DNA from 3 places in the Paenarthrobacter sp. A20 genome. Region 1 is predicted to be linked to each of the others. Evidence: riboswitches for the same ligand, from Rfam matches in the RefSeq annotation. Region 1 holds a riboswitch; each other region holds the start of a gene.

The links. Region 1 has a riboswitch for S-adenosylmethionine ahead of J3D46_RS01510 (DUF1737 domain-containing protein). Riboswitches for the same ligand answer to the same signal wherever they lie in the genome.
Region 2: another riboswitch for S-adenosylmethionine. It lies ahead of J3D46_RS12275 (homoserine O-acetyltransferase); the one in region 1 lies ahead of J3D46_RS01510 (DUF1737 domain-containing protein).
Region 3: another riboswitch for S-adenosylmethionine. It lies ahead of J3D46_RS10065 (hypothetical protein); the one in region 1 lies ahead of J3D46_RS01510 (DUF1737 domain-containing protein).

What each region holds. Positions count from the first base shown of each region.
Region 1 is NZ_JALJWH010000001.1:309,039-319,470, forward strand. Features, by position in the region: gene J3D46_RS01480 (amino acid permease) at 1-1,359, shown strand, start outside; gene J3D46_RS01485 (carboxymuconolactone decarboxylase family protein) at 1,356-1,856, opposite strand; gene J3D46_RS01490 (PLP-dependent cysteine synthase family protein) at 1,971-3,032, opposite strand; gene J3D46_RS01495 (aromatic amino acid ammonia-lyase) at 3,029-4,606, opposite strand; gene J3D46_RS01500 (NtaA/DmoA family FMN-dependent monooxygenase) at 4,606-5,934, opposite strand; gene J3D46_RS01505 (SulP family inorganic anion transporter) at 6,087-7,790, shown strand; SAM riboswitch class IV at 7,877-7,988, shown strand; gene J3D46_RS01510 (DUF1737 domain-containing protein) at 8,002-8,268, shown strand; gene J3D46_RS01515 (rhodanese-like domain-containing protein) at 8,265-8,675, shown strand; gene J3D46_RS01520 (O-succinylhomoserine sulfhydrylase) at 8,676-9,884, shown strand; gene J3D46_RS01525 (hypothetical protein) at 9,895-10,368, shown strand; gene J3D46_RS01530 (glutamate--cysteine ligase) at 10,355-10,432, opposite strand, start outside.
Region 2 is NZ_JALJWH010000001.1:2,633,129-2,643,560, reverse strand. Features, by position in the region: gene J3D46_RS12285 (winged helix DNA-binding domain-containing protein) at 1-608, shown strand, start outside; gene J3D46_RS12280 (DUF2076 domain-containing protein) at 670-1,074, shown strand; gene J3D46_RS12275 (homoserine O-acetyltransferase) at 1,097-2,218, opposite strand; SAM riboswitch class IV at 2,233-2,349, opposite strand; gene J3D46_RS12270 (bifunctional o-acetylhomoserine/o-acetylserine sulfhydrylase) at 2,513-3,853, opposite strand; gene J3D46_RS12265 (VOC family protein) at 4,056-4,694, shown strand; gene J3D46_RS12260 (CPBP family intramembrane glutamic endopeptidase) at 4,814-5,587, opposite strand; gene J3D46_RS12255 (histidine phosphatase family protein) at 5,650-6,330, shown strand; gene J3D46_RS12250 (DeoR/GlpR family DNA-binding transcription regulator) at 6,339-7,130, opposite strand; gene J3D46_RS12245 (class II fructose-bisphosphate aldolase) at 7,154-8,008, opposite strand; gene J3D46_RS12240 (1-phosphofructokinase family hexose kinase) at 7,990-8,958, opposite strand; gene J3D46_RS12235 (ROK family protein) at 8,955-9,890, opposite strand; gene J3D46_RS12230 (SIS domain-containing protein) at 9,901-10,432, opposite strand, start outside.
Region 3 is NZ_JALJWH010000001.1:2,107,256-2,117,687, forward strand. Features, by position in the region: gene J3D46_RS10035 (gamma-glutamyl-gamma-aminobutyrate hydrolase family protein) at 1-248, opposite strand, end outside; gene J3D46_RS10040 (LOG family protein) at 323-1,474, shown strand; gene J3D46_RS10045 (matrixin family metalloprotease) at 1,471-2,361, opposite strand; gene J3D46_RS10050 (matrixin family metalloprotease) at 2,472-3,362, opposite strand; gene J3D46_RS10055 (VIT1/CCC1 transporter family protein) at 3,448-4,638, opposite strand; gene J3D46_RS10060 (hypothetical protein) at 4,870-5,058, shown strand; gene J3D46_RS10065 (hypothetical protein) at 5,055-5,381, opposite strand; SAM riboswitch class IV at 5,398-5,517, opposite strand; gene J3D46_RS10070 (sodium:solute symporter) at 5,632-7,167, opposite strand; gene J3D46_RS10075 (helix-turn-helix domain-containing protein) at 7,434-8,009, shown strand; gene J3D46_RS10080 (amino acid transporter) at 8,037-10,010, opposite strand; gene speB (agmatinase) at 10,240-10,432, shown strand, end outside.

The sequences.
Region 1 (10,432 bases):
GCCCGGCACCTGGTGATGATCGCCATGGGCGGCGTCATCGGCTCAGGCCTGTTCGTTAGTTCCGGATACACCATCGCCACGGCAGGGCCCCTTGGTGCGGTGCTGGCATTCCTCATCGGCGCCGTGGTGGTCTACCTGGTGATGGCCTGCCTCGGGGAGCTCGCTGTTGCGTTCCCCGTCTCAGGCGCCTTCCACATCTACGCAGCCCGGACGATCGGCCCGGCCACTGGATTCGCCACCGCCTGGCTCTATTGGCTCTGCTGGGCCGTCGCGCTAGGGTCTGAATTCACCGCAGCGGGGTTACTCATGCAGCGTTGGTTCCCTGGCGTCGACGTCTGGATCTGGTGTTTCGTGTTCGCCACCGTACTGTTTACGCTGAACGCCATTTCATCGCGTGTCTTTGGTGAATCGGAGTTCTGGTTCGCGCTCATCAAGGTCGCCGCCGTCGTCGGCCTGATCATCCTGGGTGGCGCCGCGTTGGCAGGCTTCCACCCCCTCGCTGCGGGCGACTACCCCTCCTTTGGCGAGAACTTCACCACGCCGGACGGGCTGTTCCCGAACGGCTTCACGGGAGTCTTTGTCACCTGCCTGGCAGTGTTCTATGCGTTCTCCGGCTCCGAACTGATCGGTGTCGCCGCAGGCGAAACGGCCAACCCCGGCGCGAACATCCCCAAAGCCATGCGGACCACGGTCATCCGGCTCATGATCTTCTTTGTTGGCGCGATCGTGGTTATCGCAGCCACCATTCCCTACGAGCAAGTCAGCGTGGACGAAAGCCCGTTCGTCACCGTCTTTTCCATGCTGGGTATCCCGTACGCCGCCGACATCATGAACTTCGTGATCATCACGGCTCTTCTCTCCGCGGGCAACTGCGGGCTCTTCTCGTGTGCCCGGATGCTGTTCTCGTTGGCCGACGAAGGCCACGCGCCCAAGGCGTTCCGCAAGTTGACCAAGCGCGGCATCCCGATGGTGGCCCTTTGCGTGAGCATGCTCGGCGGCCTGGCATCCCTGATCAGCAGCGTGGTCGCCCCGGCAACGGTCTACCTGGTTCTTGTCTCGGTGGCCGGTTTCGCGACGGTTGGTGTCTGGATGTCCATCGTCGCTTCACACTTCATCTACCGCCGGACCTTCGTCAAAAACGGTGGCGACCTCAGCACCCTCCCCTACAAGGCGCCGTTGTTCCCCCTGGTTCCGATCCTCGCGTTCGCACTGTGCGTGGTGTCGCTGATCGGTATCGCGTTCGATCCCAACCAAGTGGCGGCACTCTTGTTCGGTGTTCCCTTCGTGGGGGCCTGCTACGCCGTCTTCTACTTCAAATACGGGCGACGGCGGTCGCTCAAGAAAGCGGTGGACGCTTAGGGCTGCGGTGGCGCCTGCTTCTTGGCCGCCCGCACCGGGTGCTCGCTCAGAATGGACAGGCGGTTGAAGGCGTTGATTCCGATGGCAGCCATGCAGAGAACACTGATCTGCTCGTCGCTGTAGTGCTGTCGTGCCTGGTCGAATAGCTCGGGGCTGGGCCGCGAGGAGCTCATCCGGGTGATCTGCTCGGCGATTTCCATGGCCACCACTTCGGCGGGCTCGAAGAGCTGGACTTCCTTGTAGACAGCCACCAGGGACAGCCGCTGTTCAGTCTCGCCGTACTTCAGGGCCCGGCGATGGTGAAGGTCCAGGCAGAATGCGCAGCCGTTGATCTGTGAGCAGCGATAGTTGATGAGTTCAAGGGTCCGGCGCGAAATACCGAGCCGGTCGGCCTCTTCAACAAGTTGCTGTGAATAGTGGCTCAGGGTGGCGTAGAGATCCGGCTGCTGCTTGTCCAAATAGCCGGCAAGGCGCGGCTGTGTTTCCTGTTCGGGCATGTTTGGAGCCTAACGCAAAGGGGCCGAGCACCCTCAAGTGAGCGAGCGTCGGCCAAAACCCGACAGGAAGTGAGCGAGCGTCGGCCAAAACCCGACGGGAGGTGAGAGAGGATCCTACTCGCGGGCGGAGGGGGTGTCGGCGGCGAGGCGGATGCCGTGCTCCGCCAGCCACACCGGGTTGAAGGCTTTGCTCAGGTAGTTCGTACCGGCGTCGGGGGCTATGGCCACCACCACCGAGCCGTGGGGTGCGGCGCGCGCCACCCGCAGGGCCGCAGCCACTGCGAGCCCCGACGACGGACCCAGCGCAAGCCCTTCCTCATCGAGGAGCCGGTGCACGGTGGTGTAGACCTCATCGTTGGGGATCCGGAGGAACCGGTCCACAATGGCGCGGTCGAAGGCCTTGGGCCACTCCGGTTCCGGCCAGGAGTTGCCCACGCCGTCCACCAGGATTTCGCCGGGATGCCCGCCACTGTAGGCAGAGCCATAGGGATCAGCCCCGACGACTTCCAGATGTCCGCCAGGCCGCAGGGCAGCCACACGTTCCTTCAAGAACCGGCCATTCCCGCTGATGGTCCCACCAGTCCCGATGCCCGCAACGAAATGCGTCACCAAGCCGCCGGTCTGCTCCCAGATCTCCGGGCCAGTGGCTTCGTAGTGTGCAAGAGGATTGGCGGGGTTGTCGAACTGCATGGGCCGCCACGCACCGGGCGTCTCGGCCGTAATCCGCGCAGCCACTGCCCGGGCGTTCTCCGGCGACTCGGACGGCGCATTCCAGTCGGTCAGGATCACGCGGGCGCCGTAGTTGTGCAGCGCGGCGAGCTTCTCCTCGGAGATCGTGTCGCCCGTGACCACCACCACCGGATGCCCCGTCAGGTGGCCAATGAGCGCCAGGCCAATCCCGGTATTGCCGGACGTGCTCTCCACGATGGTGGCCCCGGGTTTCAGCTCGCCCGACCTTTCAGCCGCCCGCACCATGCTCAGCGCGGTCCGGTCCTTGATGGAGCCGCCGGGGTTTTCGGACTCGAGCTTGACGCGGATGGCGCTGCCCAGTCCGCGGCTGAGCGCCTCCAACGTCACCAGCGGAGTGTTTCCCACCTTGTCCAGAACCGAAGCATCCAGCCCGTCCGGAACAGTGGAAGCCGCATGTACACCATGTTTGCGAAACGCCGTGCTCACTGCGCATCCTCCCCGTCCGCTGCTGGGAAAACCTGGTCAATGACGTCGTGCAATTCAACCCGCGCCCGCTCCACGAGGTCCGGTGCCGACGGCCTGTCGGCCAGCACGTCCGCGAGCCGACCCACGACGGCGCCCGTCCCCTTCCCGAGAGGTTGCGCGGCTCCGGCTTCAAGCAGCAAATAGGACGCTGTCAGGGCCTCGATCGTCAGGAGCTTTTCCAGAACACCCAACGACTTTTCGAGTTGCTGCAAGGCGAGCGGGGCAAGGGTTGAATGGTCCTCGACGTCGGCGGACAGGGTTGGTGCGCCGAGGGTTGCCGGGGCGGCCAGGAACTTGAGTTCGGCCAGCAGTCCGGCTGCGGAGTACCACAGCAGCCCGGGCAGTTCCTCCTGGGCAAGGCCCGGCGCACCCGCCTCAGAGGACGCAGCCTCCAGATGCCTTGCCCGGATGGCCCGTTGGGGTGGATACAACTTGGCGATGCGCCGTTCACTGGAAATTCCCACATGCGCCAAGGCCAGCCGCAGGCTTTCGAACGCAAGAGCCAGTTGCATCGGTTGGAAGTTTCCGCCGGAGACCATGTAACCGGATTCAACGTCCACCAAGGGATTGTCGCCGCGGCCGTTGAGCTCGACTTCCAACGCAACACCGAGCTGTGTCACCAAGGACCGGAATGCCCCGTGCGTTTGCGGCGCAGCCCGGAAAGACAGCGCGTCCTGCACTGAGACCTCGGGACGGACGTCCTCCAGCCATCCACCCCTCAACAGGTGACGCACAGCAGCAGCCGAGTCCCGCTGCCCGTCCACCGCCTTGGCCCCCTGGATAGCCGGCGAAAACGGGCTGAGGTTCCCGCCGCCGTCGTACCTTGCGATGGTCTCCAGCGAGAGGGAAAGCGCGACGTCGGCCAGTTCGGCTATGCGTTGCAAACGCACCAGGGCGAGGGTTCCTACGCCCACGGAATACGCGTTGGCGCTAACCAGCGCGAGCGCTTCGCCCGGCGCGAGGACCAATGGTTGGAGGCCGGCGCCTGCGAGCGCTTTGGCCCCCGGCACCAAGGTTCCATCGGCATCGAAGGCTTCACCCTCACCTATTGCGACGGCAGCGACGGCGGCGAGCTGGGTCAGGTCGGACGAGCCCACCGAGCCTTCACGTGGGATGGCGGGAAGGACTCCGCGGTTGATCATCTCGACGTAGAAACCAGCTGTTTCCGGACGGACACCGGAGCCGCCCCGGCTGAAACCTATGAGCCGGGCAAGGATCACTGCCCGGGCAGAAGCACGGTCCAGATACGAGCCCACACCGCTGTTGTGATACCTGACGACTTGGATTTGGTACGCCAGGAGGGACTTCTCCTCCACAGCGGTGTCGCGGCCGGATCCGAGTAAGGTGTTGAGCCCGTAGACACGCTGCCCCGACGTGGCGGCACGTTCAAGCACATCCCGGGATCGGGCCAGCAAAGACAACGTATCTTGGTTGAGTTTCACGTGAAACGTCGGGTCTGCAGCAGCCACGGCCACACTCCACGCAGATACCGGCGCCGTTCCCAAGAGTAGGGTCCGCGGCTCAGCTGACGCCATCAGAAGTCCAGGAGATTCTGCCGGAAACCACCGTTGCCGTAAGTCTTCCTCAACAACCCGCGACGCCTCAGTTCGGGAGTGAGCTTGTCCAGCACACCATGCACCGTTACGGGATCAACGAAGCCCGAGAAGAGGAACCCGTCGCCACCCACCTCAGACCCTGTCGACTCGAGGTAGTCGGCAATTTCGCCGACCGTGCCGATGATCGAGTCTCCCGCTCCGCCACTGCGCGCCTGCAGGATCTGGCGCAGCGTGGACCCCGGAGGCGCCGCTTTGGCGAAGTGTTCCAGTGTCCCTTGGTTGCTGTTGGTGCTCAGTTCCGGAAGGGGTGCGTCGAGGTCGAACTGTTTGAAGTCGATCACGGACAGGTAGGAGATGGAGTTGAGCTGGCTGTCGATGTCGCGCTGGGTAAGCTCACGACGCCGGGCCCGCAATTCCCCGGCCTCGGCCGCAGAACCAACCACGGTGGGCTTCAGGACGAAAAGCACCTTGACGTCGTCGGGGTTCCTGCCGGCTTTGGCAGCCTCCGCACGGATCGAGTCACGGTAGGACTTCATCCCGTCAACGCCACGGGCCAGGGCAATGGCCACATCAGCGTGTCCGCCCGCGAACGCCTTGCCCCGGGGAGAGGCACCGGCCTGCACCAGCACGGGTTCCTCCGGCAGCGGCGCCGTGTTCAGCGGACCGCGGACTTTGAAGAAGTCGCCCTGGTGGTTGATCGGGTGAACTTTGCTGTGGTCCGCGAATACTCCGGCGTCCACATCCTCAAGAACAGCGCCAGGCTCCCAGCTCCGCCAAAGCCGCCTGACGACGTCAACGAACTCCTCCGCCTTTTCGTAGCGAAGATCGTGCTCGATCTGCTGGTCCAGCCCGTAATTCTGCGCGGCGAGGTCACTGCCCGAGGTAACGACGTTCCACCCCAGCTGCCCCTCGGAAAAATGCTGCAACGTCGCGAGGAGACGGGCGGCCGTGAAGGGCGGGTAGAAGGAAGCGCTGACCGTCGGCACGATGCCCAGGTGTTCGGTGGCGGCGAGAAGGTACGGGACCAATGCCAGCGGATCATGTTTGGGCGCGAAGGACGCGTGGGCCAAGGACACCTCGGCCGAACCGCCATACGTATCAGGAACCGTGAGCGAGTCCTCGATGATGAACAGGTCCAGGCCGGATCGTTCAAACGCCCGGACGGCCTCCTGGTACAGGGCGGGTTTTTTCCAGTCGTAGCCCAGGCCGTAGCCGGGCGTACCCCAGCCCTGGACACCGAATCCGTGGCCCACAAACCATCCAAAGTGCAGCATGGGCTTGAGTGTAGAACTGCTCTGTCCGTTCACCACGACCTGATTTCATGCGAAGTTACAGGGGGTCGTACTGGGTCAATTATGCTCCCGGGACGTCACAATTGGACGTGCCCCGGCCCCTCCCGGTTTCCACATACAGCGGTCACCTTGTTCCGCAGACAGGAGGCGTCGGGAATGATCGCTGTATGAGTGCATCAACCGCCCGCCCTTCGGCCAAAGACAGGCTGTCCAGCGTCTGGGCCCTCAAGGGTTACAAGCGTGAATGGCTGCGGCATGACATCATCGCGGGCGCCGCGCTGTTTGCCCTGCTGGTGCCCGCCGGGATGGCTTATGCGCAGGCAGCCGGGCTTCCACCTGTTACCGGACTCTACGCGACCGTTGTGCCGTTGCTCGCCTACGCCGTCGTTGGGCCTTCCCGCATCCTTGTCCTGGGACCCGACTCGGCCCTGGCCCCGCTGATCGCCGCGGCGATTGTGCCGCTGGCGGCGGGAAGCAGCGGGAAGTCGGTGGCATTGGCAGGACTCTTGGCCGTCCTGGTGGGTGCCTTCATGCTCGCGGGCTCAGCCTTGAAGCTCGGGGCAGTCACGGGCCTGCTGTCCAAACCGATCCGGCTTGGGTACCTCAACGGGATCGCCCTTTTGGTAGCGCTCTCGCAGCTGCCGGCGTTCCTGGGGATTGAGGCCGACGGCGACATCTGGCACAAGCTCGCGAAGGTCACCACTGGGGTGCTGGGCGGCGAGGTCAACATCACCGCGCTGCTGCTGGGCGTGGCCTCGCTGGCATTGACCTGGGTCCCAAGGGTCCTGAAATGGAAGGTTCCGGGCGTCCTGCTGGCGGTGGTTGGCTCCTGCGTTGCGACGGCGGTCTGGGGCCTCAACGACGACGTCAAGGTCACCGGGGAATTGCCCCAGGGCCTGCCGATGCCCGCGCTTGGCGGCATTGGCTGGGCAGACGCGTTAACGTTGCTGCCCGCCGCTGCCGGCATTGCGCTCATGGTCTTCGCGGATACGGGAGTGCTGTCCCAAACCCTGGCCGCGAAGGAAGGCAAGCGGGTGTCCGGCAACCGGGAGATGGCAGCGCTCGGGGCGGCCAATGCTGCCACCGGCTTGCTGGGGGGATTCCCGATCTCCGGCAGCGCCTCCCGAACCCCTGTCGCCGTGGACGCTGGTGCCAAGTCCCAGATGACCGGCGTTGTGGGAGCGGTGCTGGTGCTGGCCTTCATGCTGTTGGCTCCGGGCGTGACCGCGTATCTGCCTTCGGCAACTCTGGCCGCCGTCGTGATTGCGGCGGCGATTGCCTTGGCCGATCCAGCAGGCGTCCGGCGGCTCCTGAGCATGAGCCGGAGTGAATCCGTAGTAATGCTCGCCGCGTTCCTGGGAGTTCTCACAGTGGGCGTTCTCCAGGGCATCGTCGTAGCCGTAGCCTTGGCGCTCCTGGATTTCGTACGCAGGGCGTGGGACCCGTATCGAACAGAGCTCGGCTCCGAGGAGGGCCTGCCCGGCTACCACGACCTCGAGAGGCACCCTGGTGCCGAACGCATCCCCGGCCTCCTGATTTTGCGCTTCGATGCGCCCCTGTTCTTCGGGAACGGACAGGTCCTGGCAACCTTCGTTCGCGAGCAACTGGACGAATCCCTTGACGAGGGCGAACATCCCATTACCCACGTCGTCCTCGCCGCTGAGCCCATCACCGGGATCGACACCACAGCCCTGGACGATCTGGTCACGCTGGACGAATGGCTCGCAAGCAAAGGCGTGGACTTGGTGTTCGCCGAGCTCAAAGGACCGGTGAAGGACAAGTTGATCCGCTTGGGCACAGCGGCCCGTTTCACACCCGCCCATTTCTTCCCCACTGTCGGGGCTGCGGTGCGCGCGCTCAGGCGCGAATAGCTCCAGCCTCTCCGATTACGCAACATGACGAGGGTGCAGGTACGTGCAAGTGCAGCCCGACGCCCGCGGATGTTACGTTTTTCTTGAGTAATGAGTACCAGCGCAAAGCCCTGACTTGCTGGTCGGCAACCCTCTCTCCGGCGGGGTGCCTCAGGTGACTACTCGGCGTATCGACAACTCGAACTGCAAGCGTGACTGAGGAGCACCAGCAATGCCTGAACCCACTGAAGAAAAACTCTCTTACCGCCTGATTACAGGCCCGGATACCCGTGATTTCTGCGAGCGTATCCACAACTCGCTGGCAGAAGGCTACGTACTCCACGGCAGCCCGGCCGCCACATTCAATGGCACCGACGTCATCGTTGCCCAGGCCGTCGTCCTTCCGGCCGCGATTGCCACTGCGGATGCCGCCGTCGCCAACGCCGTTGACCAGTTGGAGAACTACGACGACGAAGAAGCATTCGAGGGCCACGCATGAGCTACGCAGGTGACCTGACCCCGCAGGACGCGTGGGCCAAGCTTGAAGAAGGCGCCATCCTGGTGGATGTACGCACCGAGGGCGAGTGGGCCCACATCGGTATCCCGGACACCAAGGCAACCGAGAACGATCCCCTGTTCATCCAGTGGAACCTCGCTGGCGGCATCCCCAATTCCCGTTTCATCGAGGACCTGCAGCAGCAGGCGCCCGAGGACGACACCGTGGAGCTCGTCTTCATTTGCCGCTCGGGCCAGCGCTCAATCTCCGCCGCCATCGCTGCAACGCAGGCCGGTTTCACTGCCTATAACGTCCTTGAGGGCTTCGAAGGCGAACCGGACCGCTACGGGGAGCGCACGGTCAATGGTTGGAAGAACCGTGGCCTGCCGACGAATCTGGGGACCGAGTAAGTGACGTTCAATCCCGACGCCGCCGGCTGGAGCCCTGACACCCAGGCCGTCCGCGGCGGCCTTGACCGCACAAATTTCCAGGAAACGGCCGAACCCGTGTTCCTGAACTCCGGCTTCGTTTACGAATCCGCCGCAGCTGCCGAACGGGCCTTCACCGGTGAGGACGAACGTTTCGTCTACTCCCGCTATGGCAACCCTTCCGTGGCCACGTTCCAGGAGCGCTTGCGCCTGCTCGAAGGAACCGAGGCATGCTTCGCCACCGCGTCCGGTATGTCCGCAGTCTTCACCGCCTTGGGTGCGCTGTTGGCTGCCGGTGACCGCGTTGTTGCTGCCCGTTCCTTGTTCGGCTCCTGCTTCGTGATCCTGAACGAGATCCTCCCGCGGTGGGGCGTCGAGACCGTTTTTGTGGACGGCCCGGACCTGGACCAGTGGCGTGAGGCCCTCTCGGAACCGACCACCGCGGTCTTCTTCGAATCGCCGTCCAACCCCATGCAGGAGATCGTCGACATCGCTGCCGTCAGCGAACTGGCGCATGCCGCAGGGGCGACGGTCGTCGTCGACAATGTCTTTGCCACTCCCCTGCTGCAGCGCTGCGGTGAGCTGGGCGCGGACGTGATCGTCTATTCCGGCACCAAGCACATCGATGGCCAGGGACGTGTCCTCGGCGGCGCGATCCTGGGCACCAAGGAATTCATCGATGGCCCGGTCAAGCAGCTCATGCGACACACCGGTCCTTCGCTTTCCGCCTTCAACGCCTGGGTCCTCACCAAAGGCCTGGAGACCATCGGGCTGCGCGTAAACCACAGCTCGGCGTCCGCTTTGAAGATCGCGGAGTGGCTTGAGCAGCAGCCCGCCATCAGCTGGGTCAAGTACCCCCTGTTGAAGTCACACCCGCAATACGAGCTGGCCGCGAAGCAGATGAAGGCCGGCGGTACGGTGCTGACGTTCGAGCTGCTCCCTTCCGCGGGACGTTCTGCCAAGGATTCCGCGTTCGCGCTGCTCGATGGCCTCCGCGTCATCGACATCTCCAACAACCTTGGCGACTCCAAGTCCCTCATCACCCACCCGGCCACCACCACCCACCGGGCCATGGGTCCGGAGGGCCGCGCGGCCATCGGACTCAGCGACGGCGTTGTCCGTTTGTCTGTGGGCCTGGAGGACGTGGACGACCTCATCCTGGATCTGGAGAAGGCCCTCAAACAGGTCTAACCTTGCTGCCATGAGCGGGAACCATCCCTATCGCCGTGCCGGAGCGGTCATCGTTGCCGGCACGGTGGTGTGGTTCGTTGGAATCTCGCCGGTCTCCCGCGTCTACATCACCCCGGACAACGCCGCACGCCTGCGCATGCTGACAGCCAGCCAGCGCAGCTGGATTGCGGGGCAGCATCTGACCGCTGTGGGAACCGTCGCAGTCCCGGTGGGATTCGCCTACCGCCGGGGATCCAACACGCCGTTCCTCACGTACTCCGCGCTGCACGTTGTGGCGTTGGCAGCCCTCGGCGGGAGCCTTCTCTCCCTGCCCGTCCAACGGTGGATCGGTGTCACGGCCGCGGCCAGCGCACCTGTCTATGGCGCCATCTTGGTAGCTAAGAAGGACATCCCGCCGTTCTTCTTCTACTTGGTGGAGGGACTGACCGGCGCCTACCTGATGACATGGGAGGAATCCGAAGCCGACAAGCCTAGGGCCGCCTGACCCGGGTCAGCATGGGCGCCGGCTCCCTACGCGCGTCAGCGGCGCAGCCGCGCACCGTCACCTT
Region 2 (10,432 bases), 2.3 Mb from region 1:
AGACGTATGCACTGTTCCAGGAACGAGTGCCGGGTTTCGTTGGTACGTCCTCACTGACCGGGGACGCCCGCGAGCGCGCCTTGGGGCAACTGGCACTGAGGTACTTCAGCAGCCGCGGGCCGGCCACCATCAAAGACTGTTCCGTGTGGTCCGGTCTGACCATGAAAGATGTGAAGCTGGGCCTGCACGTGGCTGACGACCTGTCTCCCGGCAGCCTCGCGTCGGTGTCCTTTGACGGTCTCGGTTTTTACCTGGCCGCAGAGGAGGCGGAGGCCCTCTCGAGCGGTAGCGATTCTTCGCCTGCCGGGGAGTCCGGGCTCCCCCGCGTCGACCTCATTCAGTGTTACGACGAATACGTCATGGGCTACTCGCAGTCCCGGCATTACCTGGGCGGGACTGCTCCATATTTCCCCGAGGACAACGGACCCCTGCACGTGGTCCTGCTGGACGGCAGACTGGCCGGTTGGTGGCGTCATGGCTTCTCCGGCGGGGCTTGTGAGTTGGACGTGCGCATGAACCGGCCGGCAACGCCGGAGCAGCAGGCCGCACTTGAGGCCGAGGCGGAGCGCTACGGCCGGTTCCTGGGAATGGACACCAAGCTGGTGTGACGTCGCCGAGTCGATTTCAGCAGCAGGGCTAAGCTGGGAGAAGACCTAGGAGGCCTGCACTGTGAACAATCTGATCTTCTGGATCATCGTCTGCTCGTGGCTGATCCCACTCGGGATCCGTATGTACAACCGCTCCCGGGCGCGTCGGATCCAGCATGGCGACTTCCGCGGCCCCGGGTACCCGCAGCAGAACCTGCCGGGTCCGGGCTATCCCCCACAGAACTTCCCGCAACAGAATTACCCCGGCTACCCATCCGAGCCGGTCGTCGTCCGCCCCGCGGATGCGCCACCGCAGGCCGGGCCGCCGTCGAGCCCTTCATCCCCTGCGCCGTTCCCGGCATCCAGCGGCTCCGAGCCACAGGGCTACCGGGCACGGAAGCTGTCAGAACTGGACGCGAAGTTCAGCAACGGCGAGATCGCCATGGAGGACTACATGAAGCAGCGCGCCGACATCATGAACGGTTGAGCCGTTTGATACGTCCGGAGGCTTAGGCGAAGAACGCCTGGCGAAGTTGGCTTGAAAGCTGCCCGATTTCGGTGAGGAACCCGTCGTGGCCAATGGGTGCCTCAATGACCTGTACCGGCACGTCGCCCGGGAGCGCAGCAGCCAATTCACGCGATTGCGCCGGGAAGTAGAGCCTGTCGCTGTCCACTGCCGCTACGAAAAACTCAGCTCTGGTCCGCGACAACGCCGCTTCCAGCGAGCCGCGGCCACGCGTGACGTCATGGGACATCAGGGCCTCGGTGATGGCGATATAGCTGTTGGCATCAAAACGGCGCACCAGCTTTGTCCCTTGGTGGTCCAAATAGCTTTCCACCTGGTAGCGGCCACGCTCCCCCAACACCGCGGCAGCAAGCGGTGTCTCCTGGTGCTGGGCTTGCCGGCCAAAGCGGAAATCCAGCTCCAGTGCCGAGCGGTAGGTGATGTGGGCGATGCGCCGGGCCAGCGCCAGACCGTGCTCGGGCGCAGAGCCGCCGTAGTAGTCGCCGTTGTTGAAGTTCGGGTCCTGCCTGATCGCCAAAGTCTGGGCTTGCGCGAAGGCAATCTGCTCGGCCGTGCTGTAGGCGCCCACCGAGATGACGGCGCAGCGTTTGACGCGGTCCGGGAATGTCACGGCCCACTCGAGTGCCCGGGCGCCGCCCATCGAACCGCCCAACACAGCATGCCAGGCATCGATACCCAGGGCATCAGCCAGTCGCGCTTCGGCCTCCGTGCTGTCGCGCAGGGTGATCAACGGGAAACGTGAGCCCCAGGGCTTGCCGTCCGGCGCTTCCGACGATGGTCCGGTACTCCCATAGCAGCCACCCACGATGTTGATGGAGATGACGAAGAACTTGTCGGTGTCGATGGTGGCACCAGGCCCCACCAGCTGCTCCCACCAGCCTTCTTCGTCAGTGGCTCCACGGGCGACATGCGTGCTGCCCGTGAGCGCATGCTCGATGAGCACGGCGTTGGACGCGTCCGCGTTCAGCCGGCCCCAGGTTTCATACGCCAGGACAACGTCCGGAAGGAGTCCGCCGGCTTCAAGTTCCAGCGGTCCGATCCCGGCATACTTGACGGTTCCGTCTTCTTCTCCGGATTTTGGAAGGGCTGTAGCAGTAATGGTCATTCCTTTGACACCTATCCTCGCGCTTGCCCGTCGCCTTGCGTGCGAACAGGCCAGGTCTTCACCCGGGGCACCCCACCGCGGAGGAGGGTTGCCGGCCAGCAAGCCGGGGCTGTGTGCTGGCACTCATGACCTAATACGAAGAGTCTAGGAAATGCAGGGCGGTTCTGGCGAAGAATGTGACAACAGTGTGACGGTTTGGGCCAGCTTCATTCACGAAGAAGCACCCGGAAGTGCCGCCCGGCGAATAATCGTCGGCGCGGGCGGCGTTCCCGGCGGAGGTGATGAGCCCGGGCGTCAGGCGCCCTTGGCAGCCCTGAATCCGGCTTCGAGGTCGGCGATGATGTCATCCACGTGCTCAATGCCTACGGACAAACGGACCAGGCCGGGATTGACGCCGGCAGCGACCTGCTGTTCCACCGTCAGCTGGCTGTGCGTGGTGGACGCCGGGTGGATGACCAGGGAACGGACGTCGCCAATGTTGGCGACATGGGAGTGCAGTTCCAATCCGTCCACGAAGCGCTTGCCGGCGTCCACGCCGCCCTTGATGTTGAACGCAACAATTGCGCCGGTGCCCTTGGGGCCATACTTTCGGCCGCGGTCGTACCACGGGCTGGACGGCAGGCCCGCATAGGCCACCGATTCGACGTCGTCGTGGCTTTCAAGCCACTGGGCAACCTTGGTGGCGTTCGCTACGTGGCGTTCCACGCGCAGGCTCAACGTCTCCAGGCCCTGGGCAATGAGGAAGGCATTGAACGGGGACACAGCCGAGCCAAGGTCGCGAAGCAACTGGACGCGGGCCTTCAGGATGTAGGAAAGGTTGGCACCCAGCGCGCCGTCCTTGCCCAAGTCCCGGGCGTAGACGAGCCCGTTGTAGCTCGGGTCCGGCGTGTTGAAGCCAGGGAAACGCTCCGGGTCCTTGCCGAAGTCGAAGTTGCCGGAGTCCACGATCACTCCGGCGATTGCGGAGCCATGGCCACCCAGGTACTTTGTTGCGGAATGGACCACGATGTCCGCGCCCCACTCGATGGGTCGGATGAGGTACGGCGTGGACAGGGTGTTGTCGACGATCAGGGGCACACCGGCCTCATGTGCCGTACGGGCGATGCCTTCGATATCCAGCACATCCTGGCGGGGGTTGGAAACCACTTCGCCGAAGAACAGCTTGGTGTTCGGCTGGACAGCGTCACGCCATTGGTCCAGGTTGTCAGGATCCTCGACGAACGTGACCGAGATGCCAAACTTCTTCAGCGTGTGCGCCAGCAGGTTGTAGGTACCGCCATACAGGCTGGGGCTCGCTACGATGTGGTCCCCGGCCTCGGCGATATTCAGGATGGCGAATGTCTCGGCAGCCTGGCCGGAGCTGAGCAAGAGTGCACCCAGTCCGCCTTCAAGGCTCGCAACCCGCTGCTCCACGGCATCCTGCGTCGGGTTGCCGATCCGGGTATAGATGGGTGCGAGTTCGGCCAGGGCAAAGCGGTTGGCAGCACTTTCGGCGCTGGGGAACACGAAGGACGTGGTCTGGTAGATCGGCAGCGACCGCGCGCCTGTGGCGGAGTCGGGCTCCTGGCCTGCGTGGATCTGGCGGGTTTCGAAAGACCATCCTTGGGACATGGAGTTCTCCTCTTCATAACGCATGGGTTTGGCGGGAATGTGGTGCGGTGTGAGCTGGGGCCAGTCTAGGAACTGTCCGGAGGCTAGGACAGCTTTGTGACGCCGGTGGAATCTTTCGGTCTTTTCGCGTCCCTCCATGACGCCCACCGTCACGGTTTATACACATCCCACCTTAGTTAGGCTTGACTTAGCTGAGACCCCGATCACAAAGTGCCAAGATGAAGCCATGCGCATGGATCACGTCTCTTACGCCTGTGAACGAGATGGCCTTTTGGCCACTACCGAACGAATTTCCGCGGCATTGGGAGTGGACGCTGTCCGGGGCGGAGTGCACCCGCGCTTCGGTACCCGGAACATGATCATTCCCCTTGCGGATAACAAGTACCTTGAAGTGGTGGAGGTCCTGGACCACCCTGCTTCAGACAAAGCACCATTTGGCCAAGCAGTTCGTGCACGCTCAGCTGCCGGAGGAGGGTGGATGGGCTGGTGCGTCGCTGTTGAGGACCTCGCCCCGTTCGAAGACCGGCTTGGCCGCTCCGCTGTTCCGGGCAACCGCAAGTTCCCGGACGGCCGCGAACTGGTGTGGCAGCAAATCGGAATCCTCGGTTTGATCGCCGATCCCCAGGTCCCGTACCTGCTCAAGTGGGAGGGCGACCCGGCACTGCACCCGTCCAGGATTTACGAGAGCGACGTCAAGATGTCCAGCCTCACCATTGCAGGCTCGGCCGAACGCGTCACCGAGTGGTTGGGCGAGCCGGTGGAAAAGCCGCTTGAGGACGTTGCGGTCCAGTGGATGGCCCCGCACGGGACCCCCGGCATCCTGGCCGTCACCTTCGAAACCGCCTCCGGGGCCGTCACCATCTGACAGCCCCCTCCATCCGGGCCAGTCCCGGGACCGGTCAACCATGTCCGGTAAAACTTCGGCCGCCATCAGCGGGTGCCAAGGACGTCACCCACCGATGGCGGCCGGATAATTTTAAGGCCCTATCCCAAGCCAACCGCCTTACCGAACAGGCTGAAGCCAACAAACGCCACGATATCGAGCAAGGCGTGGGCAATCACCAACGGCATCACCCGCTTGGTTTTGGTGTAGATCCACGCGAACACCAGCCCCATGACCACATTGCCGATGAACGGCCCGAAGCCCTGGTACAGGTGGTAGCTGCCCCGCAGGACGGCACTGACAACGATGGCTACCGGCATGCTCCAGCCGAACTTGCCGAAGCGGTCCATGAGGTAGCCCACCACGATCACTTCTTCGACGATTGCGTGCCGGATGGCCGAGAGGACCAGCACCGGCACGGTCCACCAGTAGGCGTCCAGCCCGCTGGGCACGATGGCCGTGGTGATTCCGAGGGCCCGCCCGGCCGCGTAAAGACCCAGCGATGGAATACCGATAGCCGCCGCCAGTCCCAAACCCTGAATCAGGTCTTTCCCGGGGCGGGCAAAATTGAAGCCAAGCCGGGCGAAGGCCGAACCGCTCTCACCATCCCGGTTCGCCTGGATATGCATGGACAGGAAATAGAACACCAGGGCCACCGGCACCAGGGCGAAGATGATGTCCAGCAGTTGGTACGTAAGGTCGAAGTACTCCCGGGTGCTTTGGGACCTGTTCAGGGTTGAGGTGGCGTCGGCCAACGGTGCCCGCGTCATCTTGTCCAGCAATTGCACCACGGAGTAGACGGCCGACTGGCCCAGGGATAGGCCCAGCACAATAAGTACTTCGGCGCGCAGCCGGCGGCGGGAAGCAAGGAACATGTACCTATCTTGCCCGCAGTTCCTGCCACTTTGCCGGGAACCACGCACCTATGCTTGGTGGGATGGGCGCCCCAGCGAGAATCTTCATGATCCGGCACGGACAGTCGGCCGCGAATGCCGACACGACCATCTACAACCGTGTGCCGGATTATCGGATCCCCCTGACTGAGATGGGGGTGGAGCAGGCCCGGATTGCCGGCGAAGCACTTCGCCGGAAACTCGATGGCGAGCAGGTCTGCGTCTACGTATCGCCGTATTTGCGGGCCTACCAAACCCTGGAAGCGATGAAACTCGGACCTCTGATCGAGCGCGTGATCGAGGAACCCCGGCTGCGGGAACAGGACTGGGCCAACTTCCAAATTGCCGGGGAAATCGAAGATCAAAAGGAGCTGCGCAACCTGTACGGCCATTTCTTCTACCGGTTCCGCGAGGGTGAGTCCGGCTCTGACGTGTACGACCGCGTGTCATCGTTCATGGAGACGCTCTACCGCCACTGGCAAAAGCCCAGCTATGCCCCGAACGCACTCCTGGTGACGCACGGACTGACCATGCGCCTGTTTTGCATGCGCTGGTTCCACTGGACAGTTGAGTACTTCGAGTCGCTCAACAACCCGGACAACGCCGAGTTGCGCACACTGATCAAGAACGACGACGGGCAGTACAGTTTGGATTTGCCGTTCAGCCAGTGGGTGCCCAGGGATGTTGACGACTCAGTGCTTCACGCACCGAGGATGCGGTTCTAGCAGGTACCCTAGCTGGCGGCCGCGACGATGACTTCGGTGCCCTTGGCTTCGAAGGCGGCTTTGTCCTCGGCGCTGATGCCGGAATCGGTGATGAGGTGCCTGAAGTCGTAGCCGGCCATGGCGGCGAAGGAACGGCGGCCTACCTTGGAAGAGTCCGCCACAACGTAGGATTCAGTGGCCCGGCGTGCCATCACCGTGTTGACCATGGCTTCGCCTTCGTCGGTGATGGTGGGGCCGAGGTCCGGGTCCACGCCGTTGACGCCAATGAACGCGATGTCCAAAGCAACTTTCTGCATGATGACATCGGTGTAGGGGCCCACGAGTTCGTAGGAGCGCGGGTTCAGGATGCCGCCGGTGACCATGATCTTGATGTTGGGACGCACTGCCAGCTGCGAGGCAATGTTGATGGCATTGGTCACCACGGTCAGGGTGGGCGTGTGGGACGGAGCGTTGAGGTCCTCACGGGTGGAAAGGAGCTGTGCCAGCGCTGTGTTGGTGGTTCCACCGCTGAGCCCAATCACAGCACCGGGCCGGATCAAGGCAGACGCTGCCAGGGCGATTTCCTGTTTGGCCACAGCGTGATCGTCACGGTTGTACCGGCCCGGAAGGTCGTAGGCCACTGATCCAGTGGTGGCGCCACCCCGGGTCCGGCTGAGCAACCGCTGCTTGGCGAGGCTATCCAGGTCTCGTCGTGCCGTGGCTGGTGACACGCCAAGACGCGTCACGATGTCCTCGACTTCCACATGGCCGGACTCGGCCAGGAGATCGAGGATGGCGGTCAGCCGATCGGTGCGGGTCATGACGAGCCTTTCGCGGGTTCCTGCTATTTCGCTTTGGCGAACAGCGTCAGCATACGTGCGGACTCCAGCACCAGGGCTTCCCGGCCGGCCTTGATATACTTCCGGGAATCTACCACTGCAGGGTTGGCATCGAGGTACTCACGGACGGCGCGGGTGAAGAACCCGTTCAAATGTGTGGATACGTTGATTTTAGTCATACCCGCGCCGATAGCGGCTACGAGCACCTCGTCTGTGACGCCTGAGGAGCCGTGAAGGACCAGCGGTTTTCCGACGGCGGACTTCAGCCGTGTGATCAAGTGCAGGTCCAGAGCGGCGCTTCGCTCGGTCATGGCGTGGGATGAACCCACAGCCACAGCCAGCGCGTCCACTCCTGTTGCCTCAACGAATGCCTTGGCCTCGGCGGGGTCCGTCCGGACGCCCGGGGCGTGGGCGCCGTCCTTGCCTCCCACCTTTCCCAGTTCGGCCTCCACATAGACACCACGCTCGTGGGCGTACTTGGCTACGCGCTGGGTGACTTCGACGTTCCATTCGTAGGGAAGATGCGCGCCGTCGTACATGACCGAACCGAACCCGAGATCCACTGCGGCGAGCGCCAGGTCTTCGGACTCGGCGTGGTCCAGGTGAAGCGAAACGGGCACAGCGGCCGAACGGGCGATCGCCAGTGCGGCTGAGGCGATGGGCTCGAGCCCGCCATGGTATTTGGCGCAGTTCTCGGAGATCTGCAGAATCAGCGGAACACCGGCCGCTTCGGCTCCAGCCACCAGCCCTTCGGCCGTTTCGATGTGGATGATGTTAAACGCGCCTTGGCCCGTGCCGGAGGCGGCGGCCCTGTCCATGAGTTCCCGCGTGTTGACCAGGGTCACCGGGTCTCCTTCCATGTCACGATCAGTTGGTCTTGAAGTTCCTGGTACCGCGGCGAGATTTCGCCCGCCGCGGGCATGAGTACGGCCGCGGCCGACCAAGCGGTGGCACGGCGAAGTATTTCGCGGGGTTCGGTAATGCCTTCGGCGAGTGCGACGGCGGCAGCCGCCACACCGGCGTCGCCCGCTCCTGTGGGGTTGCCGCTGAGCGCCTCGGGCAAGCGGGCGCTCCAGTAACCACCAGGGGCTGCGTGGTCGAAGGCGAGCATCCCGTCCGCACCTGCACTGACAAGCACGGTGCGGGCACCCATGTCGATCAGTGAGAGGGCCGCCGCTTCAAGGCTGGACTCCCCGGTGGCCTCTGCGAGTTCGTGGTGGTTGGGCTTGAGGACGTCGGCTCCAGCTTTTGCTGCCGCGATGATTCCGGGACCGGAAGTGTCGATGATGGCGGGGATGCCGGCGTCGTGGGCCAACCGGACCAGTTCCGGATAGAAGTCCGCGGGGGCGCCAGGGGGCAGGCTTCCGGAACCGACCAGGACGGAGGCCGGCAGGTTGCGGTTTCCGCTCACGGCCTCAACCACCGCAATCCGGAGCGATCGCCAGTCATCCGGCAGCAGGGCTTGGCCCTCCTCATTGAAGATGGACGTCTCCCCCGCGATGGTATCGACGAGTGCGATGCTGCGGCGGGTCTCGGCGGCGACCCCCACCAGGGTGTGCGGCACTCCACTCGTCCAGAGTTCAGCAGCGAGGGTTTGGCCCGCCGCCCCACCCGTGGGTGCAATGGCAAGGACGGGGTAGCCGAGCTGGTGCGTAACGCGGGCTACATTGATCCCTTTGCCGCCCGCCCGGCTCAAGGGCGTGGGGACGCGGTGGCTGGCGCCCTCGGTGATCCCCTGCACGGTGTAGGTCATGTCAATGGCCGGGTTGGGCGTGACGGTAATGATGCGGTTCACAGCAGCGCGTTTCACTGGGTGCCTCCCAAGAGTGCCCTGGCATTCAAGGCCGCACCGAGCAAGCCTGCATCTTGACCCAGCTCAGCACGGATGAGTTGGGGACGCCGCTGGAAATCGAGGATCTGGTCCACCCGGACGCGGAGGGGCTCCAGGAGTTCATCCCCGGCTTCAGCCAGGCCTCCGCCGATAACCACTGCCTCGGTACCGATGATGTTGACGCACTGGCAGATGGTGAAAGCGAGGGCATCCACGGCATCAGCCCAGATACGGGCTGCCAGTTCGTCGCCCGAATTTGCCCTGAGCAGGACGCCACGGGCGCCATTCACCCTGTTCCCCGACGCCCGGTGATAGCGCTTGGCGATGGCCCCGGCGGAACCTACGGCTTCCAGGATGGTGGAGTTGGCGGTTCCGGCGGCGGCATCAGGGTCCGGCACCTGGGCATGGCCGAGCTCGCCGGCGAAACCGCCCGCTGTGACAGCCTTCCCACCTGAGAACACTGCCGCTGCGATTCCAGTTCCCACCACCATCACCACGACGTCGTTGAACTCTTTCGAGCCACCAATGCTGTGTTCCACCGCAGCAGCGGAGCGGACATCGTGATCGAACGCCACCGGGATTCCCAGGCGCTTCTCGGCCTCGGCAGTGAACGGGAAATCACGCCATCCCAGGTTGGCGGAGTAGACGCCAACTCCGGCAGCAGAGTCCACGATGCCCGGAACGATGATGCCGGCGGCGCGGGCCGGTGAGCCCGGGAACTCGGACGCCAACTCCGCAGCAAGCTCGGCGAGCCGGTCGAGGACCGCCTCGCCCGGCCTCGCCGAATCCAACGGCGTGGGGACCCGGCGCATGCCCAGAACGGTCCCCCGGGCATCCACCAGACCAGCTTTGATGTCCGTCCCGCCAACGTCGAATGAAAGGACAGGTGATTCTGCGGCTCCGAGAACCATGATCGGGTGCCTAGGCGGAGGCGTCGAGAATGACGGAACGCGTCAGGTTGCGGGGCAGGTCCGGATTCAGTCCGCGGACGCGCGCACGCTCCAGGGTTACCTTGTGGACCCGTGCCAGTTCAGCCAGCGGATGCTTGTCCGTGTGGATGTAGAGGGCGCCGGTGACTGCCATGTCGTTGTCCAAGCCTTCAGGCTGGGTTCCGAACAACCAGGTGACGCGGCCAGGTGCAGCAATGGAAATGGGACCGTGGCGGTACTCCATCGCGGGGTAGGACTCGGTCCAGCCCTGGACGGCCTCGCGCATTTTCAGGCCGGCCTCGTGAGCCAGGCCCACCGTCCAGCCGGTGCCCAGGAAAGTGAATTGTTCGGCGTCCAGCAGTTCCTGGGAGACCGGAGCGCTGACGGCGTCCCGGGCGTCCTCGATTGCTTGCTGCACATCGATTCCGAGACTGGTCAGCATGTAGACCAATGCCGTGGTGGCGAAGCGGGTCTGCACCACGGAACGCTCATCCGCGTAGGGCAGTCCAATCACGGCGTCTGCC
Region 3 (10,432 bases), 1.8 Mb from region 1:
CGCGGATTGATGTCGCCGCCGCCCGGCAGCAGCACGCCGTCGAGCTCCTGCATTTCAGTGGCCAGCCTCCCGGCGCTGTCAGCCGACACCGGGGTCAGCAGCACGGGCCGCGCACCGGCCTCACGCAGCAGGTCCACGATGAAGGTGAACAGTCGGTTGGCCTCACCCACACGGGCGTCCGGAGCGTCCGAACTGCTGAGGCGAACCGGAACGCCGATACGCGGACGGGCAACTTCTGAACTCTTCATCCTTCATGATGCACCGCTCAGCGGCCGGGTGCGCAAACGCCGGCGTCATGGCGCAGCGATACTACGCTGAAGCCATGAACCGCAGCGCACCCTTGAACCCGAGTCCGCGAACTCTCGACATCCAAAGCGTTGTCCACTTCGAACGTCTGGTGAGTGCCGGTGCGGGGTCCATGAGTGGTTGGCACGCGCAGTCGCTGGACCTTCGAGGCCACGCCCGGGACCTCAAGGCCCTCAACCCCCAAGGGGCGATCTTCCTGGGATGCACGTTCGACGACGGCGTGGAAGAGAGCCTCCGACGCCGCGGGGCACTCATCTTTCCCAAACTGCAGGGCGTTCCGTTCGACCCCTACCGGGGCAGCCTCTACAGCGCCGCGGAGCTCTACCAGGACATCTCCTCCACAGAATACGAAGCCACCCTCGACGCGCAGGTCTACCAATGGAGCATCCTTCCCGGACAGCGGGCGAGCCTCGACGCCACCCTTGCCGCGGCCCTTCATGACCACGCGATCGGCGACGCCCTGGATGAGTTGCTGGATCATGGGGCGCTCGCCGGGAGCAAAATCGTGGGAGTCATGGGTGGACACGCCGCCCAGCGTGGCACCAGCGAATTCGCCGACGCCGCGAGGCTGGGCCGCCTGCTCGCCCAGGCCGGTTTCGCTGTCGCCACCGGAGGTGGACCCGGAGCCATGGAAGCGGCCAACCTGGGCGCCTACTTGAGTGGGCTGCCCGACGTCGACACAACAGCCGCGCTGGGAACCCTCGCCGAGGTACCGGGGTTCAGGCCCTCGGTGACGGCTTGGGCACGGCAAGCAGCCGTCGTCGTCGAACGTCATCCGGAAGGCACCCCGACGCTTGGAATACCCACGTGGTTCTACGGCCATGAGCCTCCGAACCTGTTTGCCACCCACATCGCCAAGTACTTCGCCAACGCCCTCCGGGAAGCCATCCTGTTGGAGCTTTGCAATGGTGGGACCATCTTCCTTCCGGGGGCCGCAGGAACGGTGCAGGAAATCTTCCAGGACGCCTGCGAAAACTACTACGGAGCGCCGGAGACCATCACTCCCATGGTGCTGGTGGGACGCGACCATTGGGAACGGACACTCCCGGCATGGCCGATGTTGCAGGGCCTCGCCGCGGGGAAGCCCATGGAGCACAGGATCTTCCTGGTCGATAGCGTGGAGGAGGCACTCGCAGTAGTTTCCGGCCAAGGAGCACGGCGCGGCTAGAAGTCCTTGCTGCACGGACCTTGGCCGAGTTGGGCCAGGCCCGTCCGGTCGCCGGCAGCGTATTGCCGGACCCACGAAGCCTGGTCAAACATGAGCTGCCGGGGATCGTCCACGTGGTCCAGGCCCAGCAGGTGTCCCAGCTCATGCATGATCACCGCGATGCCGATCTCCTTGCCCTCGGAAGTGTCCACAATGCCTGCGAACTGGGGCGCGTCCAGGGACACGGTGCCTGTGACGTAGGCCTTATAGCCGTTGCTCAGGCCAATCGATGAGCTTCCGCCCAGACCCACAGTCTGGCCTGTCAGGCGCGGCACCTGCTCCGGAGTGGTCCAGGCGATCAGGACAGGAGCCCATCGGTCCCCGTACCTGGCCGGCTGGTATCCGGTCCTGTTGGTGGAAGGGACCTCGGAACTCGGACCGTCGTAGATGAACTTCAATCCAGTGGCCACGCTGGCTTGCCGGACGGCTTCTTCCACCAGGGGCTGCCAGGAAGGATCCGCCTGGTCGGCGTTCACCACGTAATGGATGGGCCTGCACGGCGAGTAGGCCAGAGGGGTTCCGTCTTCTTTGACGGCAAGGAACTTGTAGGAGGTACTGGTCCGGTTTACTGGCGCCGGAGTTCCCAGCGGCGCGTCGGCTTCTTCCAGCCCGGGCAACGGGTCCTGGCGTTGTCCGAACGGTACTAAACCGGGGCGTGGAGCCTGGCTCTGCGTGGCGGATGATCCGTAGAGGAACCGCTGCAGGTCGCCGCTGAAATACGCGCCCGCGCAGACAAGGCCGAGGACGCCGAACAGGAACAGGATGGCGGCGATGCTGCTGTGCTTGATCGGTGGACGCGGCGCTGGGGGATCGGGGTCCGGCCACTGGGGCGACCCGTAAGGTTCCATGGAACCCCCTGACGTGGAGGCCGCGGACGGGAGGTGGGGCGCCGCCGTCGGCCGTAGTCGCCAGCATAAGTCCGGACGCCACGGGAGTCCATGCCGGAAGTGGTCGGCTGCTAGATGTCCTTGCGGCAGGGCGCTGATGCCAGGAGGTGCAGGCCGTTCAGGTCGCCGGCCGCGAGGCCGTCCGGGGCACCGATTTCCGGGTACATGAGCTGGACCGGATCATCCACGTGGTCCAAGCCCATCACATGTCCCAGTTCGTGTTGCATGACCGCCAGGACGTAGTCGGCCCCTTCTGGGTTGGCCAGTAGTTCGGCTACCTGCGGAGTGTCCAACTCGAGGCTGCCGGTGATATAGCTTTTGGGTCCATTGTTGAGCGAGTACATGGTGCTGCCGCCGGTCCCGATGACTTTGTCTGCCAAGGCCGGCGCTGCCTCCGGCGTGGTCCATGAGATCAGCAGGGGAGCCCATCGATCGCCGTATTTGGCGGGCTGGTATGGTTCGCGGCGGTCCACGGGCAACTCATCGGTGCTGCCGTCGTTGACGAACTGGATTCCCGAAGCGGCGGATACCTTGGCGATCGCAGCCTCCAGCAACGCATCAGAGCCTTCCGGCGCAGAGGCGTTGTTCACTACGTAGTGCAGCGGCCGGCACGGTGAATAGCCAACGGGAGTGCCGTCGTCGTTGGTGGCCAGGAACTTGAACGAATCGTTCGCTGTCCCGGGCGCCGGCGGTGAGGCGAGAGGGGCGTCCGCCTCGTCAACACCCGGCGGCGGGGCGTCGGCGGCACGGGCAGGTTTTGTTTGGTTTTGTCCGCTTTGCGGGGCGCCGGGGACGCTGACCCCGGGGAAAAGTGCGGTGATGCGGGGGTCTCCGTGCAGGAATCCGCTCACCAGGACGGCCACCACTGCGGCGATGCCGGCCATGAGGAGGCCGCGAAGGACCCGCCAGGCAGTTGCCGCACGTCGGTGCTTTGGCGCACGCGTTTCCCGCTCCGAGTCCACGGTTCTCCATTCCTCACGCCCTGGTCACGCGGGGCAGCGCGGAGGACGAACCAACATTACGGGCTGCGGAGGGAGGCGTCCAAACCTAGACGATCGTTGCGCCGAACACCAGGCCCAGCCCATAGGTGGCAGCCGCTGCTCCAAGACCAATGGCGAGCTGCCGCAGCCCGCGGCTCAGCGGCGACGTTCCGGACAGCAAGCCCACGACGGCGCCGGTCGCCAGGAGCGCGATGCCCACCAGCACGCCGGCTACCAGCAAAGCAGCCACACCCGTCATGCCGAAAATGAACGGCAGGATGGGCACGATGGCGCCCGAGGCGAAGAAGCAGAAGCTGGACAACGCGGCGCCCCACGCCGAACCGACGGATTCGTGCTCATCGGTGGCCGGCTTCTCTGGCTGCAGGGAGAGGCTGGGGTCGCAGTCGCAGCTGAAGACGCCCATGCGTTCGGCGGCGCGGTGTTCGGCGGCTTCGTGGGTCATGCCCCGCGCCAAGTACACAAGAACCAGCTCGTTGTGCTCGATGTCCAACGAAGGTGCTGCTGTGAGCGTGGCCTGAGTGGGCAACGTGGCGTTAAGCAATTCCCGCTGGGAGCGCACAGAAACGTACTCGCCGGCGCCCATGGACAACGCCCCGGCCAACAGGCCTGCGACGCCGCTCATCAGCACGACAGGGCTGGGCACGCCGGTTGCGGCCATGCCCATGACCAGCGAAAGGTTGCTGACCAAGCCATCGTTTGCGCCGAAGACAGCAGCGCGGAAAGTGCCGGAGAGCCTGTTGCGTCCACGCGTGGCCAGGCCCCGGACCACTTCTTCGTGGATCTGCTCATCGGCCACCATGGCTGCTGTTGCCGCCGGTTCGGTGCCGTAGGGGGAGCGGCCCTCTGCACGCTGGGCCAGCGCCAGCACAAACACGGACCCGAAGTTGCGGGCCAGGAAGCCCAGGAACTGGCTGCGGGTTGAGGCGGCCTTGGGCATTCCGGCGTGCTCGCCCAGGAGCTTGAGCCAGTGGGCCTCGTGACGCCCTTCGGCTTCGGCCAGGGCCAGGAGGATTTGGCGTTCTTCGCCGTCGCGCCTCTGGGCGAGTTCGCGATAGACGGCAGCCTCGGCGCGCTCATCGGCCAGATACTGACGCCAGCGGCGGATGTCCGAGGACGACGGGGATGCATCATTTTTCGAGGCTACGCTGGCGACGGCCGTTGTTTCGGGGGCCGTGTTTTCGGTGGCGGGGTCCGGAGCCGGGCTCGACGAACCGGGGGATTCCTGGTGCTGTTGCACTTTCTCTCCTGTGCTGGGTGGGGTGGTTTCGGCCCCATTGCACGCCCCACACTACCGCTTATTGGCGGGGATTTTTGGCTGGTATTCCTCAACTGGAATGTTCGGCGCACCGTAATTCCGGGCACCCTTGACCCTCGACTGAGGCGGTGCTCAGATGGAAGGACAGGAGCGGGGAGCTCCCCGTTTTCCGGTTACCGGGCTTTGACCGGCCCACGAGACGGAGGTTGCATTATGGACACCACCGAATCACACGCCAGCCACCCGCGGGCGACCATCGAGTCGGACCCAGCCTATGACTACGCCGAGGATCAGGAAGTGGACGAAGCCTGGGTGGAAGAGGTGGACGCCCCGGAGGACGACGAACGCGTCGTCCCGATCGATGAAACCGAGGACTTCCGCGAGGAGGACGAAGGGAACTAGGCCTGCTCCCACGGGCAGAGAGGGAAGTGCCGCTGCACGCCCTCGCGCTTTCCGGCGGCAGCAACGGTCACCGTCAGGGTCCTTGAGGCCGCACACCATTGCGTCGGCCGGACAGCCTGCGTCAGGGCCCGGGTGATCAAGTGCGGTTCGGGATGCCCAAACCGCGCCGTACCGGCGTTGGAGATGATGGTCACCGTGCCCAGGAAAAGGTCGACGGCGGGAATCACCGTGACCGTGCGGGCTGCGGTTTTGGCAGGGGTTCCTGTGGCCGGCGCACTTGCGGCCGGCGTGGATGCCTGGGTGGTATCGCCTTGGTACGGCAAGGGACTGCTCCTCAGTGGAGTGCTCTTGCCCGCTCGGTTGTCTCTGGTCCGGGACGGGCCGCTTCCTCATCCGAACCACCCGTGAACATGGGGTTGGTGTGTGGCCAGTCGGAGCTTGGCACCACATCTCTTGAAGCTGGGACAACCCTACCCCACCGGGCGTTCTTCCCGGGGACGAAACAACGGCGACGCCTCCCCGAAAAGGGGTGGCGCCGCCGTCGAACGTTGCTCTGTTACTTGCCGTGCACTTTTACTTGTGGCTGCTGACCGGGTGGGCCTCCGGCGGCAGCTCTTCCGAGACAGCACCTGCGACGCGCTTGTCCCATGCCTCGCGAACCGCGGGATCCGTGGGCGGGGTGAGCAGCGAGATCACTACGTAGGCGATGAAGGAAGCCGCGAGGCCGAAGTAGATCGGCTCGTTGGCGTAGACGCCGTCAGCGCTGGGAATGACTCCAACGGCGAAGAAGATCAGCAGGACAAGCGTCAGCACCGAGCCCACTGCCATGGACCACGCGGCGGCGATGCCCGTGCCGCGCTTCCACACCAGGCCGCCCAGGATTGCCACCAGGAGGCCACCTACCAGGATGTCGTAGGCGATGGTGAGGGCGACAACCACGTCCTGCGCAGCCATGGAAATCAGCACGGCTACGATACCGAGGCCAAGTACCCAGTAGCGGTTGGCCTTGACGTCGTGCTCGGGGTTCTCCGTGTCATCAGTGTTGATGGTCTTGCCGAACCAGCTGGCCACGAACGGGACGACGTCTGCACGTGCCACCGTTGCCGCGGCAATCAGGGCTCCGGATGCGGTGGACATCATTGCTGCAACAGCTGCGGCCATGACCAGGCCGCCGATGCCGACAGGCAGGATGTGCGTTGCTACCTCTGCGTAAACCACGTCCTTGCCGAGGTTGGCGACGTCGATGTCCGGGAGCGCTACGCGGGCAGCCAGGCCGATCAGGGCCCCGGCGATGCCGTAAAGGATGCAGTAGACACCTGCGGTGGCGCCGCCCCAGCGTGCGACGGTGGGGGTCTTGGCGGTGAAGACGCGCTGCCAGATGTCCTGGCCGATCAGGAGGCCGAGCGTGTACACCACGAAGTAGGTGATGATCGTCTGGACACCAATGCCGTCGATCTGGAAGAAGCTTGCGTCGAGGCGCTCACGGATGCCGTCCATGCCGCCGGCTGCGTTCATGACGAACGGGAGCATCAGGAAGAAGATGCCTACGGTCTTGATGATGAACTGGACCTGGTCGGCCAGGGTGATGGACCACATACCGCCGATGGTCGAGTAGACGAGCACGATCGCGCCGCCAACTGCGATGGCCAGCCAGCGTTCCCAATCGAAGAGGACCACGAAGATGGTGGCGTAAGCGCCGGTGGACGTGGCACACAGCATCAGCGTGTACGCCAGCATCACGATTCCGGAGGTCTGCGTGGCCTTGCTGCCGTAGCGAAGGCTCAGCATCTGGGAGACCGTGTAGATCTTCAGGCGCTGGATGGTGCCTGCGAACAGGAGGCTGAGCAGCAGCACGCCCGAGCCGATTGCCACAACCAGCCACATGCCGGAGATGCCGAACTTGTAGCCGAGGCCGACGCCGCCCACGGTGGATGCGCCACCGAGGACCACTGCGGCCATGGTGCCGGTGTAAAGGAAGGGGCCCAGGCGGCGGCCGGCCACCAGGAAGTCGCTGTTGTTCTTGGTGCGGGACTTGCCCCACCAGCCGAATGCCAGCATGGCGAGCAGGTACACCACCACGATTGCGATGTTAATAGCCGAAGATTCCATGAGAGGTCCTTGGAGCTGATGCACGGAGGTTGGGGTTTTCGACGATACTCCTGCGAAGCGTCGAAGTCTCTGTGCTGATGATTGGAGATTGGGGATGTGTTGTGTGCCTCACAGACAACACTTGTTGCCTATGAGGATATGTTGTGATCGGAGTAACAGTCAAGATGCTTTGGTCATGGTTCCGCGGATTCTGGCCTTGTTGGCCTGTCTCCCGGCTACTATTGCTCCAATGACAGGGCCACATGACAGGCCTGAAAGGTTCGTGAATGAAGGCTCTACCCGTTGAACCGAGCAATGTTCCCGTTGCCATCGGTTCCAGAATCCGCGCAGCCCGGCAGGCGCAGCGCCTCACCATCGAGCAAGTGGCGGACGCTACCGGGCTGACCAAGGGCTTCCTCAGCCGTGTGGAGCGAGACCTGACATCGCCGTCGGTCGCTTCCTTGGTCACCCTGTGCCAGGTCCTGTCGGTATCGGTGGGGGACTTGTTCGCAGCCCCGGAGACGCACTTGACCAAGCGCGACGACGGTCCCCGCATCTCCCTGGGTGGCCAGGGCATAGTGGAGCGCTTACTGACCGCCCGCTCGGAGCGGCGGCTCCAGATCCTGCAAGCAACCATCGAGCCCCGGGGCCGCGGTGAAAACGAGCTTTACGCCGTGGACTGCGACGTAGACGTCCTGCACGTGGTCAAGGGCAGGATCAAGCTCATCCTGACCAATGAGGAGTACGACCTCGAAGAGGGGGACACCCTCTCCTTCCCGGGGCGCGAGCCGCATACCTGGATCAACCCCACGGACGAAACCGTCGAGGTGCTCTGGGTGCTGGTTCCAGCGGCCAGCCGCTAGTTTCGCGCCAACGCGCGGGGGCGGCAGCTAGCCGACGTGCACCCACGGCCGGCGGGTGATGTCCGGCTCGGCTTCCCTCAGCACTTCACGGGTGACAGGCGCGATCTCGCCTTCGCCGAAGAACAGGAACTTGCTGAGGTTGGAGATCGGGTTGCCCTCGGTCCAGCGGAAGTAGATGTGCGGCATGAACCCGGTGACGTCGCGGATGTGCAGCAGGACTGCGGCTACGGTGTTGGGCACGTTGTTGCTGTGCACTTCCAGGATCTTGAACCCGTGCCTCTGCCTGCCTACGACCTGGAGTTCCTGCTCGAAGTCCGAGCTGTCGTCCACGATGACTTCGATGAACACGGCGTCGCAGTCAACGGGCAGGTGGTTGGCCTGCTGGGCGTGCTGGAGCTTCTCCCGGTAGCGGCTTGCGCTGAGGTGCTTGGGCTCGTGGGCGATGATGCGCACTGGTCCTTCGGCAGCGTTCGCCGTGAATTCGAGGGCCTTCTCATCCATCTTGATGTGGGTGGCCCGGAGTTCGAAGGCGCGCCTCATGCGGGAAATGAAGCTGACGACCATGATGCCCAGGATGAAGAGCGCCGCAATCTTCAAGCCGTCGGGGCGTTCGATCGAGTTGACCACGGTGGTGTAGACGAACACGAGGGAGATCAGCCCGAAGCCGATGACCTGGGCCCGTTGCTTCTTTCGCCGTGCGGACAGGGTCACGGCTATGGAGGCCGAGGTGATGAGGACCAGCACGCCTGTGGCGTAGGCGCCACCCTGGGCGTTGACGTCCGCCTTGAAGATGATGGTGACAAGGAAGGCGATGACTGTGAATACCAGCACCAGCGGACGAAGGGCGCGGGCCCACGCCGGCGCCATGCCGTAGCGGGGCAGGTACCTCGGGACCAGGTTGAGCAGTCCCGCCATGGCGGAAGCGCCGGCGAACCAGAGGATGGCGATGGTGCTGACGTCATAGACAGTTCCGAAGCCGTCGCCGAGGAATTTGTGGGCGAGGTAGGCGAGTGCGCGGCCCTCGGCCTTGCCGCCGTCTTGGAATTCGGCGGCGGGGATCAGCATGACGGTGGTGAAGCTGGACGTGATGAGGAATGAGCTCATGATGATGGCTGCTGTGGTGAGCAGCTTGTGGGCGCCCTTGATCCGGCCTGTGGGCTTGGCTTCGGTGTCTGTAGCGTGGCCCTTGATCTGGGGCATGACAGCCACGCCGGTTTCGAATCCGGAGAGGCCCAGTGCCAGGCGGGGGAACACCAGGAGTGCCAGGGCGATCATCATGATCGGGTCGCCATGGGAGGTGGTGAGGGCGGTCCACCAATCGGTGATGACGCCGGACTCTGTGAAGAGGTGGGCCATGGATACGGCAATCACCACCAGGTTCAGCGCCAGGAATGCCGCCACGAGGACTACTGCCACGTTGATGGCTTCCTTGAAGCCGCGGAGGAAGACGACGCCGAGGCCCGCTATCAAGGCCAACGTGATAACCACTTGCTGGCCTTCGAGGAAGTGCGGAGCGAAGGGGTTCTCGATGAGGTGGGCTGTGGCGTCCGCGGCGGAAAGGGTAATGGTGATCATGAAGTCCGTGGCGGCGAAGCCGAGGAGGGCCAGGACGAAGAGCTTGCCTCCCCATCGGGGCAGTAGGCGTTCCAGCATGGCAATGGAGCCCTCGCCGCGCGGGCTTTCCTTCGCAACACGGCGATACACGGGCAGTGCGCCGGCAAGGGTTGCGAACACCAGGAGCAAGGTGGCCAGCGGGGACAGCAGGCCGGCGGCCAGTGCGGCGATGGCCGGCTGGTACCCAAGGGTGGAGAAGTAGTCCAGGCCGGTGAGGCACATGACTTTCCACCAGGCTTGGGGCTTATGCGAGTCCGTGGGGCGGCCGTGTGGGCCTTGCCGCTTTCCTGAGGTTTCCGGCATTCCTTCCAAAAGCCATGCTTTGAGCTTGAAGGAATTCTTTGGCCGGTTGGCCGGGTCGGCCGGAGGCCTCGTCAGGGTGGTCACGTTTTCCTTTCGCGCAGCACGGTACTGCTTCCGCTAGGAGCGTATGGCCGCATTCGACGCCGGGACCCCGGTTTTTATGGAATCTTTACGCCTGCTGTGACCGGCATCTCACCCTCTCGGTTCACCACAAATTTGTAAACAGGTGATGCATATTAGGCAACTTCGAGTGTATGATGGGTGTCACAGCTAGTGATCCAATCCCCCCAAAGATGACAAGGAGTGGCACATTTTGGAAGAGCTCCGTATTGAAGCCAACGGGAACCTCGGCCCCATCGATTCGTCCCGCATCCCGCGCTACGCCGGTGCCGCCACCTACGCCCGACTGCCTCGCCTGGACCAGGTCGCCAAGGCCGACGTCACCGTAGTTGGCGTCCCCTTCGACTCCGGCGTTTCCTACCGTCCCGGCGCCCGCTTTGGCGCCA